Regions from separate parts of the Specibacter sp. NPDC078709 genome, predicted to be linked through region 2. Evidence: predicted binding sites of a transcription regulator. Region 2 holds the regulator's gene; the other holds the start of a gene.

Region 1 (6,063 bases), on a different contig from region 2:
TCTACTAATCAGCCTGACGGGCATGACTCCGCGTCAGGCCCCTGGGTGGTGAGCTTGGGCACTCCACGGATTCTTGGCCACAGCCAACGTCTCGTCGCCGCAAGGAGTACTGTCGCCGCAAGACACACCCCTAAACCCAAGAAGCAGCAGCGGCTAGAACCCCTGGGCCAGACGGTAGTAGGCCTGGTTCCAGCGGATCTCGCGGGCAAAGCCACGCTGGGTAGTGTCCTCGTCAATGACCAAGAGCTCGGCCTCAAACATGTCGGCGAAGTCTTGGAAGGCCTCAATACCCACGGCGGTGCTCATGACCGTGTGGTGGGCGGCGCCCGCTTCGAGCCAAGCCGCAGCGGAGGTGGCGAAGTCCGGCAACGGCTTCCACACCGCACGCGCAACAGGCAGGTTAGGCAAAGGCTCGTCCAGCGGCACCACCTCAACCTTGTTGGCCGTGAGCCGGAAGCGCTCGCGCATGTCTGAAAGTGCTACCACCACACCGGCTCCAGGATCGGCGTCGAACACGAGGCGAACGGGATCCTCGCGCCCGCCAATCCCCAAGGGGTGAACTTCCAACGACGGCTTGGTGACAGTCAGTGACGGGCACACCTCGAGCATGTGGGCGCCCAAGATCTTCTCCTCGCCCGGGACCAAATGGTAGGTGTAGTCCTCCATGAGCGAGGCGCCACCGGGCAGGCCTTCGCCCATGACCTTCGCGGCACGGATCAGCACCGCAGTCTTCCAGTCACCCTCGGCGCCGAAGCCGTAACCGTCAGCCATCAGGCGCTGCACGGCAAGTCCCGGCAGCTGGCGCAGGCCACCAAGATCCTCAAAGTTGGTGGTGAACGCTCCGAAGCCACCCTCCTCGAGGAAGCTCCGCAGACCCAGCTCAATCTTGGCGCCGTAGCGCAGCGAATCGTGGCGTTCGGCGCCGGGATGCAGCTCCGGCGCCACCTTGTACAGGCGCAGGTACTCGGCGACAAGCTCGTCAACATCCGCTTCGGACGCGGCATCCACGGCCTCCACCAGCTCGTTGACGGACCAGCTGTTGACCGAGACACCAAAGCGAATCTCAGCTTCAGTCTTATCGCCCTCCGTCACGGCAACATTGCGCATGTTGTCGCCAAAACGGGCCAGCTTCAGGCAGCGGACCTGGGCCACGGCTGCCGCTGCGCGCGTCCACGTACCAATCTTTTCGCGGACCAGCGGGTTGGAAACGTGCCCCACCACGGTCTTGCGGCTGATCCCCATGCGAGACTGCATGTACCCGAATTCCCGGTCGCCATGAGCTGCTTGATTCAAGTTCATGAAGTCAAAGTCAATCTCGGCCCACGGCAAAGCCTCATTGGCTTGCGTGTGCAGGTGCAGCAGCGGCTTGTTCAACTCTGTGAGGCCACGGATCCACATTTTCGCCGGCGAGAAGGTGTGCATCCAAGCGATCAACCCAATGACCTTGTCATCAGCGTTGGCATCAATAGCCGCGCGGCGGATCGACTCCGAATCTTTGAGCACATCCTTGAACACCACACGCACGGGAATCTCGGTGGAATCCTGCAGAGCTTTGACAACCTCCGCCGACTGCTGCGCAACTTGGCGCAGAGTTTCCTCGCCATAGAGGTTCTGGCTTCCGGTCAGAAACCAAACCTCGTATCCGGACAGTGAATTGTTCAGCTGCGCAGAGTTGTTCAACTTCAAAGACATCTTCATTCCTTCGGGCACGCGTTGGAGGTGGTATTACTGTCCGTAGACGTTCTGGTAACGCTGGTTCAACTTCTCAATGTGTGCGCTATCAATGGGGACCAGAGGACCCAGTTCTCGCGCTAGATGCACCGTACGAGCTACCTCTTCACACATCACGGCAGTCTTGACGGCCGATCTGGCGGTGGCCCCAATGGTGAACGGACCGTGGTTTTTCATGAGCACGGCCGGCGAGCGCGAACCGCTGAGCGTCTCAACGATCCCGCGGCCAATGGAATCATCACCAATCAGCGCGAACGGGCCGATCGGGATCTCGCCACCAAATTCGTCACCCATCATGGTCAGCACGCACGGGATCGCTTCCCCCCGCGCAGCCCATGCGGTGGCATAGCTGGAGTGCGTGTGCACCACCCCGCCCACCTCCGGCTTGTGCCGGTAGACGTAGGCGTGCGCCGCCGTATCGGACGACGGCGCCAGCTCAGGATTGCCCCATCCTCCATCTACTGGGGTACCAAAGAGGTCCGTGACCACCATGGATTCAGGCGTCAGCGAATCGTATTCAACCCCCGAAGGCTTGATGATCATGAGGTCATAATCTGGCACCCTGGCCGAAACATTGCCTGCCGTCCATACAACCAGCTCGTACCGGACCAGCTCCGCATGCAAAGCACAGAGTTCCTCACGAACGGCGGCGATGGTTGCCAAAAGCTCCGGTGCTGCCGTGGCAGGGAATGGTTCGGGGGGCACAGCTGAGGTGGCCGCTGCAGTGCTGGAGGCCTTTGAGTTATCCGGTGTCGTCGTCATGCCGAGACCTCCGCCGCAACCTTGTGCGCGTCGCGGGCAATGGCCTTAAGCCTGTGCATCACGTCATTGGCACCCTGACCGAAGTAGTCGTGGAGCAGCCGGTATTCGGCGAACAAGGCATCGTAGGCGGCCACATTTTCCGGAATCGGGGTAACCACGGCACGGTTGATGCTACCCATCGCGGCCGATGCAACCCTGATGTCCGGGTACAAGCCCGCGGCCACCGCAGCATGGATAGCGGAGCCGAGAGCAGGGCCCTGGCTGGAGCCGATCGTGGACAGCGGCAAGTTCAGTACGTCGGCGTAAATCTGCATCAACAACCGGTTTTTCATAAGACCGCCTGCCACGATGAACTCCTTGACGGGAACGCCAGCCACATTGAACGTCTCGACAATGACCCGCGCACCGTAGGCTGTGGCTTCCAGTAACGCGCGGTAGCCGTCTTCGGGACGTGTGGCCAATGTCTGACCCACCACGACACCCGACAGTTCATGGTCCACGAGTACCGAACGGTTGCCACTGTGCCAATCCAAGGCGATCAGGCCATGCTGCCCAATATTCTGGCGCTCAGCCAACGACGTGAGGTATTCATGGATGCCTATTCCCCGTTTGGCGGCTTTGGCAACGTAGCTCTCTGGAACTGAATTCTTGATGAACCAGCCAAAGATATCGCCCACTCCACTCTGACCAGCCTCATAGCCATAGAGACCCGGAATGATGCCGCCATCAACCACACCACACATACCCGGGACTTCCCGCAGTTCCTCGGAGCTCATAACGTGGCAGGTTGAGGTGCCCATGATGGCGACCATCTGACCGGGCTCCACAGCTTTGGCTGCGGGGGCTGTGACATGTGCATCCACGTTTCCGACGGCGACAGGGATACCTGCTGGCAGGGAAGTCCAGCGTGCGGCTTCAGCGCTGAGGTAACCAGCCGCATCCCCCAGATTGCCGATTGGATGATCCAACTTATCCACAACGAAGCCCGCAAAGCCGGGGTTCAAAGCAGCAAGGAAGTCTTGGGAAGGATACTGGCCGTCCTGTCGGATGCCCTTGTATCCCGCGGTGCAAGCATTGCGTACATAGCTCCCGGTCAGCTGCCAAACAATCCAGTCTGCGGCTTCCACCCAGTGGTCCATGGCGGCATACACGGCCGGAGCTTCTTCTAGAAGCTGGAGTCCCTTGGCAAATTCCCACTCCGAGGAGACCAGCCCACCGTAACGCGGCAGCCAGCTCTCCTTACGCTCACGCGCCAGCTCGTTGATGCGTTCAGCTTGAGACTGCGCGGCGTGGTGGCGCCACAACTTGATGAAGGAGTGTGGTTCGTTGGCCCATTCCGGCAGTTCGCACAGAGGTGTGCCGTCGCTAGTGGTGGGCACCATGGTGCAGGCGGTGAAGTCCGTGCCAATGCCCACGACGTGCGCGGGGTCGATTCCGGCTTGTGCCACTGCAGCGGGAACGGCCTGTTTGAGAACCTGGCGGTAGTCCTCGGGAACCTGGAGGGCCCAATCCGGCGGCAGAAGTTCCCTAGTTCCTGGAAGTGAGTGCTCCACAACTCCGTGGGGGTACTCAACTACTGCTGATGCCAGTTCAGCCCCGTCGCTCACGCGCACCACCACGGCACGACCTGACAGGGTGCCAAAGTCAATGCCAATTACGTAGGAATCCTGGGTCCCCATAATTTCCTCTCAGATGCTGCGCCGGGGCTGTCATCAATGTCGGCCCAAAAAAACACTTGTGAACGCTAACAGTTGCACAGTCCCAATGTCTCGTCAAGAGGGCTATCCGCCTCGAATGAGTAACGTTTTCAATGAGGCCCGGGAAATTATTTGTTGAAAATTTCCCGGAAACCCGGGGAACTCCGCGGCACTCATCTCGGAACGCGAAGGGCAACAGGCCTCTCCTTCTCGAACCTCTTGACACACCAACGTGTGAGCGCTAACAATTGAGATGCAGGTCACTATGACTTGCTCTTGTGGCGATGACGGTACAGTCCCGGTGACTTCCCTGCGCTTCGAGACTGACATACCAGGAGGCTAAGTTGTTCAAGAAATCTTTGGTGGCCGTGGGACTCGCCGCACTATTGACGCTGACGGCTTGCGGCGGCAGCACAGATGCCGCCGGCGGTGGCAGCGATGAAATCACGTTGGGCTTCGCCCAAGTTGGTGCCGAAAGTGGCTGGCGCACAGCCAACACAAAATCAATCCAGGAATCTGCAAAAACTGCAGGCATCAATCTGAAATTCTCTGATGCCCAGCAGAAGCAGGAAAACCAGATCAAAGCCATCCGGTCCTACATCCAGCAAAAAGTGGACCTCATTGCGTTCTCCCCTGTTGTTGAATCCGGCTGGGACACCGTCCTGAAGGAAGCCAAGGACGCCAACATCCCCGTCATCCTGACCGACCGCGCCATCGACTCACCCGACAAAACCCTCTACAAGACATTCTTGGGTTCTGACTTTGTCCTCGAGGGTCAGGAAGCAGCAAAGTGGCTGATCAAGGACAAGGAAGCAGCAACAGGTGATGTGAATATTGTGGAACTGCAGGGCACCACGGGCGCTGCACCGGCCAACGACCGCATGTCCGGCTTTGCCGATCTCATCAAGGCCGAGTCCAAGTTCAAGATCATCGCATCGCAGACCGGTGACTTCACCCGTTCAGGTGGCAAGCAGGTCATGGAGGCGTTCCTGAAGTCGAACCCCAAGATCGATGTTGTGTACGCGCACAATGACGATATGGCGCTCGGAGCTATTGAAGCCATCGAGGCCGCTGGCAAGGTTCCTGGCAAGGACATCACCATCATTTCCGTTGACGCCACCAAGGATGGCATGACCGCAGCTGCGGACGGCAAGATCAACTTCATCGTCGAGTGCAACCCGTTGTTGGGAGACCAGCTGATGGATCTAACCAAGAAGGTTTTGGCCGGTGAGACGGTTCCTGAGCGCGTGGTCACTGTGGAGACCACTTTTGATTCCGAACAGGCCAAGGCTGCCCTGCCGGATCGCAAGTACTAATCAGCTCAAGCACTAACCCGGTGCAGCCGCACACACAGCGGCGGCTGCACCGGCGCACTTCACACAACAGCAGATCGTGGGTGGATGGGGACTCCCCATCCACCCACCTCAGCAAAGGTAAAGCAGCATGAATGAAGACATACCAGTGGTGACGATGGAAGGTATCTCCATCGAATTCCCAGGCGTGAAAGCCTTGGACGCCGTTGATTTCCGCCTCTTTCAAGGCGAAGTCCATGCTCTGATGGGTGAAAACGGTGCTGGCAAATCAACCCTGATCAAGGCCCTCACTGGCGTGTATGGCATCGATTCGGGCAAAATCGTCGTGCTGGGACGGCAGGAGAATTTCACTAGTCCCGCTCAGGCACAAGAGGCTCGCATCGCCACTGTGTACCAAGAGGTCAACCTCTGCCCGAATCTCAGCGTCGAAGAGAACATCTTGCTGGGGCGTGAGCCGCGCCGTGGCGGTCTGATTCATTGGAAAGCTGTCCGGGCCAGGGCTACTGAAATTCTGTCCCGGATGCATCTGGACATTGATCCGGGTTCCGAACTGTCCAGCC
Region 2 (6,063 bases):
GTTGTGGCAACGGTCCTGATGTGGCTGCCGGAATCCACCGCATGGCTCAATTCCCGCTCCGGAAACGCACTCCACTAGTTTCTTGGCAGTAGCTGCTCCGGCAGTAAGCGATTGGGCAGTAGGAGATTGGGTAGTAGGAGCGCAGAGAGAGGTCGCGTAGGGTTTAAGTAATACCCGCCGCGGCCTTTCTCCATGTCTGGCTGCAGTTGACTTGTCTGCCGGCCATCACCGGCACCCCTTGAGAGAGCAGTCGCCATGAGCACCCCCGGTGAAGAGCCGCACGAGCAAACCCCGAGAACCCCGGGAAGCTACGGTGAAATTGCACCTGGCGTCCCTCGCTACGGTCAGTACGCCCCAGCCGGGTGGGAACCGCCGCAGGAGATCAAGGACGCCCAAGCTCGGCTCACCTCCAACTCACCACTGGCACCGGCCTCGAAGTACCCGGGATTTCAGGGTGCCCAGGCAGGCCTAGGCTCTGACTCGGGCGCATCATTGGCACCACCAAACAAAGTCATTGTCGCCACCCGAATGATCATGGCCGCCGGGGTTCTCCAACTGCTTGGCTTGGTGGTTTGGGCCTTTGCCATGACCACGCCCACCGGACAGGAACTGATCCGTGCCGCCGTGGAGCAGTCCGTCGCAAACAATCCACAGGCACTTGCCGACGCCGGCGTGACCGAAGATCAGTTGTTCGCTTCAGCTGCGACCCTCTTGGCCGTCATGCAGGGAATCTGTGTGGTCCTGTATTTCTGGATCGCCGCCAAACTGCGGCGCGGGCGCACCTGGGCCCGAACCCTGGCGCTGATTCTAGCCATCATCTCGATTGCGTTGGTGCCTGACGGCGGCTCGTACACACTGTACTCAGGAGCCCGGATCATTCTGGGGTTGGTTGCGGTGCTCATTCTTTTCCGCTCCCCTGCCAAGGAGTTTTTCCTAGCTCACAAGGCTCGCTCGAAGCGCTGACACAGCGGTAGCTGACAGAGCCCGCACAGCTCAGGCGCCGGGCCTGTCCTCTTCCAGCCCTAATTCCTGGAGCCGTTGTGCGTGGTAGGCAAGGATTTGTAACTCGGTAGCCATATCCACTTTGCGCAGGTTCACATGGTCGGGAACAGCAAGGGGAATCGGGGCAAAGCTGAGAATGCTACGCACACCGGCGGCCACCACCCTGTCGCAGACTGATTGCGCCACGGCGGCCGGTAACGCCAACACCGCCATGTTGGCCCGGGTGGACTCGACAACTTTTTCGAGGTTTTCCACGTCGCTGACGCGTAGCCATCCGATTTCCGTGCCCACCACCAATTGGTCGGCATCCAATAGGGCCACTACATCGAAGCCGCGTGATTCAAACCCTGCATATCGCGCCAGCGCACGGCCCAAGTTTCCGGCCCCGACAATGGCTACACGCCATTCATGGGTCAGCCCCAAGGCTTGGGCAATTTTGCGACTCAAATTGGCTGCGTCATAACCAACGCCGCGGGTTCCATAAGAACCCAAATAGGACAGGTCTTTGCGAACATTGGCGGAGCCGACACCTGCAGATTCGGCTAGTTCTTCAGAAGAGACGCTGTCCGCGCCGTCGGCCAACAAGGCGTTGAGCGTACGTAGATAGAGAGTTAGTCTGGCCACGGTGGCAGGGGGAAGCTGTCTGGCCGGTTCTACTGCTTCTACTGCCGGCTCCTCCGCGGGTTGCGTTGGGATCAAAACACCACTCCACCTTCTCAAACTGAGGCCGCAGCGCACTGCTGAACACGTGTCTGCAAAGTCCGCGTCGGTCTTGATCAACTCTAAGACGTGGCAAGGTCAGAGCCAAAAAGCTGCGGGCAGGTTCGCTGTACGGGGAAATTTCGTCCCCGTACAGCGCAGCCTTTGCAGCCCAGCGGTCACTGGCCCGTCAGGGCCCGGCTAAGAATTGTTCCCAAACGGATGGGGTCAATGTGCCAGAAATCGCGCTGGATCCCGTTGACGAGCACTACTGGAACTTCCTCGCCGTAGAGCTCGGTCAGCTCGGGATGCTCATCGAGGCTGACCTCGGTCCACCGAAGCTGTAACTGGCCAGCTACGGTGGCCACCACCTCGCGAGCATTTTCGCAGAGGTGACAGCCTGAACGTGTCACGAGCTGCAGCAGTGGCACTTTGGGGGCGGCAAGCGAGTCAAGCGAGTCAGAGGGGTCATGTGCAACAGATTCCATGACTACAACGTTACTCAACTCCAGCCCCTACACAATGTAGGCACCTGCACAGCAAACACCTGCACACAGCCATGAGCCGCTCCACTGCTTGCCATTGAGCTGCCCAGAGCCGCCCACGGGCTGTCCCGGGCCTAAAAATGAAAGTTTCCCCACAGTTAACCACTACCACCGGTGGCGTGCAGTCACAGGGTGAAAGCATTGACTAGACTCGTTCCATGCCCGACGTGACTAGCAACAGTGCCGAGGCCCCCTCGACAGCTGTAGAGCATCACGGCGAGGCCGCCTTCTTCGATGTGGACAACACCCTCATGAAGGGTGCCAGCTTGTTCCACGTGGCCCGAAAAATGTATCAAAGGCGCGCTTTCACGCTGCACGATGTTGCAGGCTTCGCCTGGAAGCAGACCAAATTTATTCTGCGCGGCGAAAACATGAACGATGTCCATTCCGTTCAGGACTCGGCTCAAAAACTGGCTGCCGGCATCAGCACCGAATTTATCCGCCAGCTTGGCGAAGAGGTCTACGACGAGATGATCGTTTCCAAGATCTGGCCCGGTACCAAGGCCCTCACCCAAGAGCACCTGAAGTCAGGTCGCCAAGTGTGGCTGGTCACCGCCACACCGGTAGAAGTTGCCGGAGTCATTGCCTCCCGGCTGAACCTGACGGGAGCCTTGGGCACCGTAGCCGAGAGTCAAGACGGCATCTACACGGGGCACCTGGTGGGCGAGATTCTGCACGGGGCTGCCAAGGGTCGCGCCATTGAAGCTCTGGCCATAACCGAAGGTCTGGACCTGTCCCGTTGCTGGGCATACAGCGATTCTTACAACGACATTCCCTTGCTGACTGCGGTGGGCAACCCCGTCGCGATCAATCCGGATGCGAAACTGCGCAAGCACGCCCGGGATAACAACTGGCCGATCTACGATTACCGCTCCGGGCGCCGTGCGGCCACCCTAGGCCTCAAGGCAGCCACGGGCGCGGGAGTTGTCTACGGGCTCTGGAAGGGCATCTCCATGGTCCGCAAGCGCTAACCAGGCGGTGGCACACGGGTCCGCGTCCGGCGTCGAACAAGAAAAAAGCACCCTCCCACCACAAGGGTGAACGGGTGCTTTTTGCACAGAAAGAAGATTTACTTCTTATTGCGACGCTGGTGACGCGTCTTGCGAAGCTGCTTACGGTGCTTCTTCTTGGACATCCGCTTGCGGCGCTTCTTAACTACTGAACCCATGAAAGTTCCTCACAAACTGCATAGAACAACCTCGAACGAGGCCGTAAACGATTAGGTCGACCGATCTCAGGAATCGGTCAAAGCCGAAAATGGATCTTTCCTAGGGTACCGCCTTTACCCTGTCTGCGCCGAACCGGAGGGTCCTTGCGTCGTTGTGCGATCAACCACGGCATCCTTCAGGAAACTCTCGACGGCGTTTGCCGGGACCCGATATGACCTTCCGAAACGCACTGCTGGCAGCTCGCCGGCATGCACCATGCGGTAAATGGTCATCTTAGAAACACGCATGAGTTCGGCCACTTCTTGCACCGTCAAGAAGTGAACATCGGAGAAATTTTGCTCCTGCGTCATGGCTGCCTCAGTTTTCACGCGCTATCAAAAGGTGGCTGCTGGCGCCTGTACGCCTTCTGCCCGTAGCGCTAACTCTAGGGGCAGAAGGCGGCTTCGGGGAAGTCATGACCGCCGTATGAAGCCGGGCTTAGGCGGTTGCTGCACCATTGCGGCGGGTGCGTGAGGCGTCGGCCAGCTTGGCCAGGACGTCCGCTGTGATGTCCCAATCCATGCAGGCATCCGTGACGCTCTGGCCGTACACGAGTTCCGCAGTGCCCGCAGCAACGGCGTCCACGTTCAGGTTCTGGGCACCGCCCACCAAGAAGCTTTCGAGCATGACGCCGGCAATGGTGTGGGCGGAGGCATCGCCGGATTCGAGCTGGGCGCCGATTTCAAGGGCGACCTCTGCTTGGCGGTGATGACTCTTGCCCGAGTTGGCGTGGCTGGCGTCGACGATCAGTCGCGGGTTGACTCCTGAACCGGCGGCTTGTTCCGAGGCCACGGCCACATCGGCAGCCTTGTAGTTGGGGCCCTTGCGTCCGCCGCGCAGGATCACGTGGGTATCCTGATTGCCGGCCGTGCTGACCAGGGAGGCGCGGCCATTTGAGTCAATGCCGAGGAACGACTGCGCCGCACTGGCCGCATTGCAGGCATCCAGGGCAACTTGCAGATCGCCGTCGGTACCGTTCTTGAAACCAATGGGCATGGACAGACCGGAGCTGAGCTGGCGGTGGATCTGGCTTTCGGTGGTTCTGGCTCCAATGGCGCCCCAGGAAATCAGGTCTGCCGTGTACTGCGGGCTGATCGGTTCCAGGAATTCGGTGCCCGTGGGCAGGCCCAGCGCGGCCACGTTCAGCAGGAATTCGCGCGCCATTTCCAGGCCGGTCGCGACATCATGGCTGCCGTCGAGAGTGGGATCGTTGATCAGACCCTTCCAGCCCACCGTGGTGCGCGGCTTTTCGAAGTAGGCACGCATCACGATCAACAGGTCTTCTTCGTGGGCCTTGGCAGTTTCAGCCAGCAGTGCGGCGTATTCCAGTCCAGCCTTGGTGTCGTGGATGGAGCAGGGACCCACCACCACCAGGAGCCTGTCATCGACGCCATCCATGATGGCGCGGACCTGGTCACGGCCACGTTCGACGACGTTAGAAGTGTGCGCGTCCAGCGGCAGCTTTTCTGCCAGTTGGGCAGGTGACGGCAGTTCGGTGAACTGGCTGACGCGCAGATTTGCTGTGGTGGCTGCGTTTGTTGCGGGGGCTGCGGTGGCTGCGGTGATGCTCATGGGGAAAGTTTCCTTTTGCGTGGCTGGCAGCGAGCCCCTTTTCAGAAACCCGCCTGGAAATGGCGAAGGACAGAGAAAAGATTCTCTGTCCTGTTGGCTCTGAAGGTGATTGGATGCGTGTCAGTTAGACGCGGGCCCCTCCAGAGCCAACGAAAAATACGCATACCAACGGTTTGTCATGTCCACACCATACGTCGATACTTATGCGGCCAGCAAATCGGCCACGTAATGCAGTTGCCTAACCCACTGGTGCTCCTGACCGCCTTCATGGTTATTGAAGCGGTAGTATTCAATGCTTTTGGCAGGCTGGAGCGCAGCTTGGCGGCCATAGGCGTTAAAGGAGCCGTAGACGGTCGATGGCGGGCAGACATCGTCCAGACCTGCACAGGAATACAGGGCTGGGGCGGTGCAGCGGCTGGCGAGGTGCACGCCGTCGTAGTAGTTCAGTACCTCCAAGCTGCTCTCGTAAGAGGTGCGGTGACGCTTGAGGAAGCTAGCAATTTCCGGATATGGACCACGGACTGCGAGATCGATCGAGCGGGAGAAGTCCTGCAAGAACGGTACATCGGGCATGACGCCGATGACGCCGTCGAGCCTGCCCGCAGCCAGGCCTGCCGCTGCGATTGCGAGCCCGCCACCTTGGCTGATGCCGGTGACAATGACTTTGTTTTCATCGATCTCGGCGTGCGACTGTGCTGCTTCGATGGCGCGGAAGGAGTCAACGTAGGCGCGGCGATAGTAGTAGTCCTCCCGGTTGCTGATGCCTCGGGTCATGAGGCCTGGGTGGGCCACTCCACCGGCGGACGGGTGCGGGTCAGAGGTTTCCCCCAGCAGTCCGCCGTAGCCCTGCCCACGGGTGTCCATAATGAAGTGCGCGTAGCCGGCCTGCGCCCAGGCGGTGTCCTGCTGGACCAGCCCGCGGCCGCCGGAATAGCCGATGTACTGGACCACCACTGGCAAGTTTTCACCGGGAATGCGGTGCGCCGGAAGGTGCAACCAACCCTTGATGGTATCCCCGCCAAACCCGGCGAAACTTA

The links. The regulator Rex, encoded in region 2, represses fermentation and respiration genes when NADH is low (regulators of the CRP and FNR family bind a similar motif). The targets are predictions, from matches to a motif close to CTTGTGAANNNNTTCACAAG.
Region 1: the regulator Rex is predicted to act here: its motif matches at 4,228-4,247, upstream of araB (ribulokinase).

What each region holds. Positions count from the first base shown of each region.
Region 1 is NZ_JBFBLU010000014.1:33,480-39,542, reverse strand. Features, by position in the region: gene araA (L-arabinose isomerase) at 154-1,692, opposite strand; gene AB0P14_RS17270 (L-ribulose-5-phosphate 4-epimerase) at 1,726-2,493, opposite strand; gene araB (ribulokinase) at 2,490-4,172, opposite strand; gene AB0P14_RS17260 (ABC transporter substrate-binding protein) at 4,535-5,506, shown strand; gene AB0P14_RS17255 (sugar ABC transporter ATP-binding protein) at 5,634-6,063, shown strand, end outside.
Region 2 is NZ_JBFBLU010000005.1:225,759-231,821, forward strand. Features, by position in the region: gene AB0P14_RS11520 (hypothetical protein) at 1-78, shown strand, start outside; gene AB0P14_RS11525 (hypothetical protein) at 256-963, shown strand; gene AB0P14_RS11530 (redox-sensing transcriptional repressor Rex) at 994-1,701, opposite strand; gene AB0P14_RS11535 (glutaredoxin family protein) at 1,881-2,189, opposite strand; gene AB0P14_RS11540 (HAD-IB family hydrolase) at 2,405-3,217, shown strand; gene AB0P14_RS11545 (AURKAIP1/COX24 domain-containing protein) at 3,316-3,414, opposite strand; gene AB0P14_RS11550 (helix-turn-helix domain-containing protein) at 3,529-3,765, opposite strand; gene AB0P14_RS11555 (3-deoxy-7-phosphoheptulonate synthase) at 3,893-5,026, opposite strand; gene AB0P14_RS11560 (acetylxylan esterase) at 5,228-6,063, opposite strand, start outside.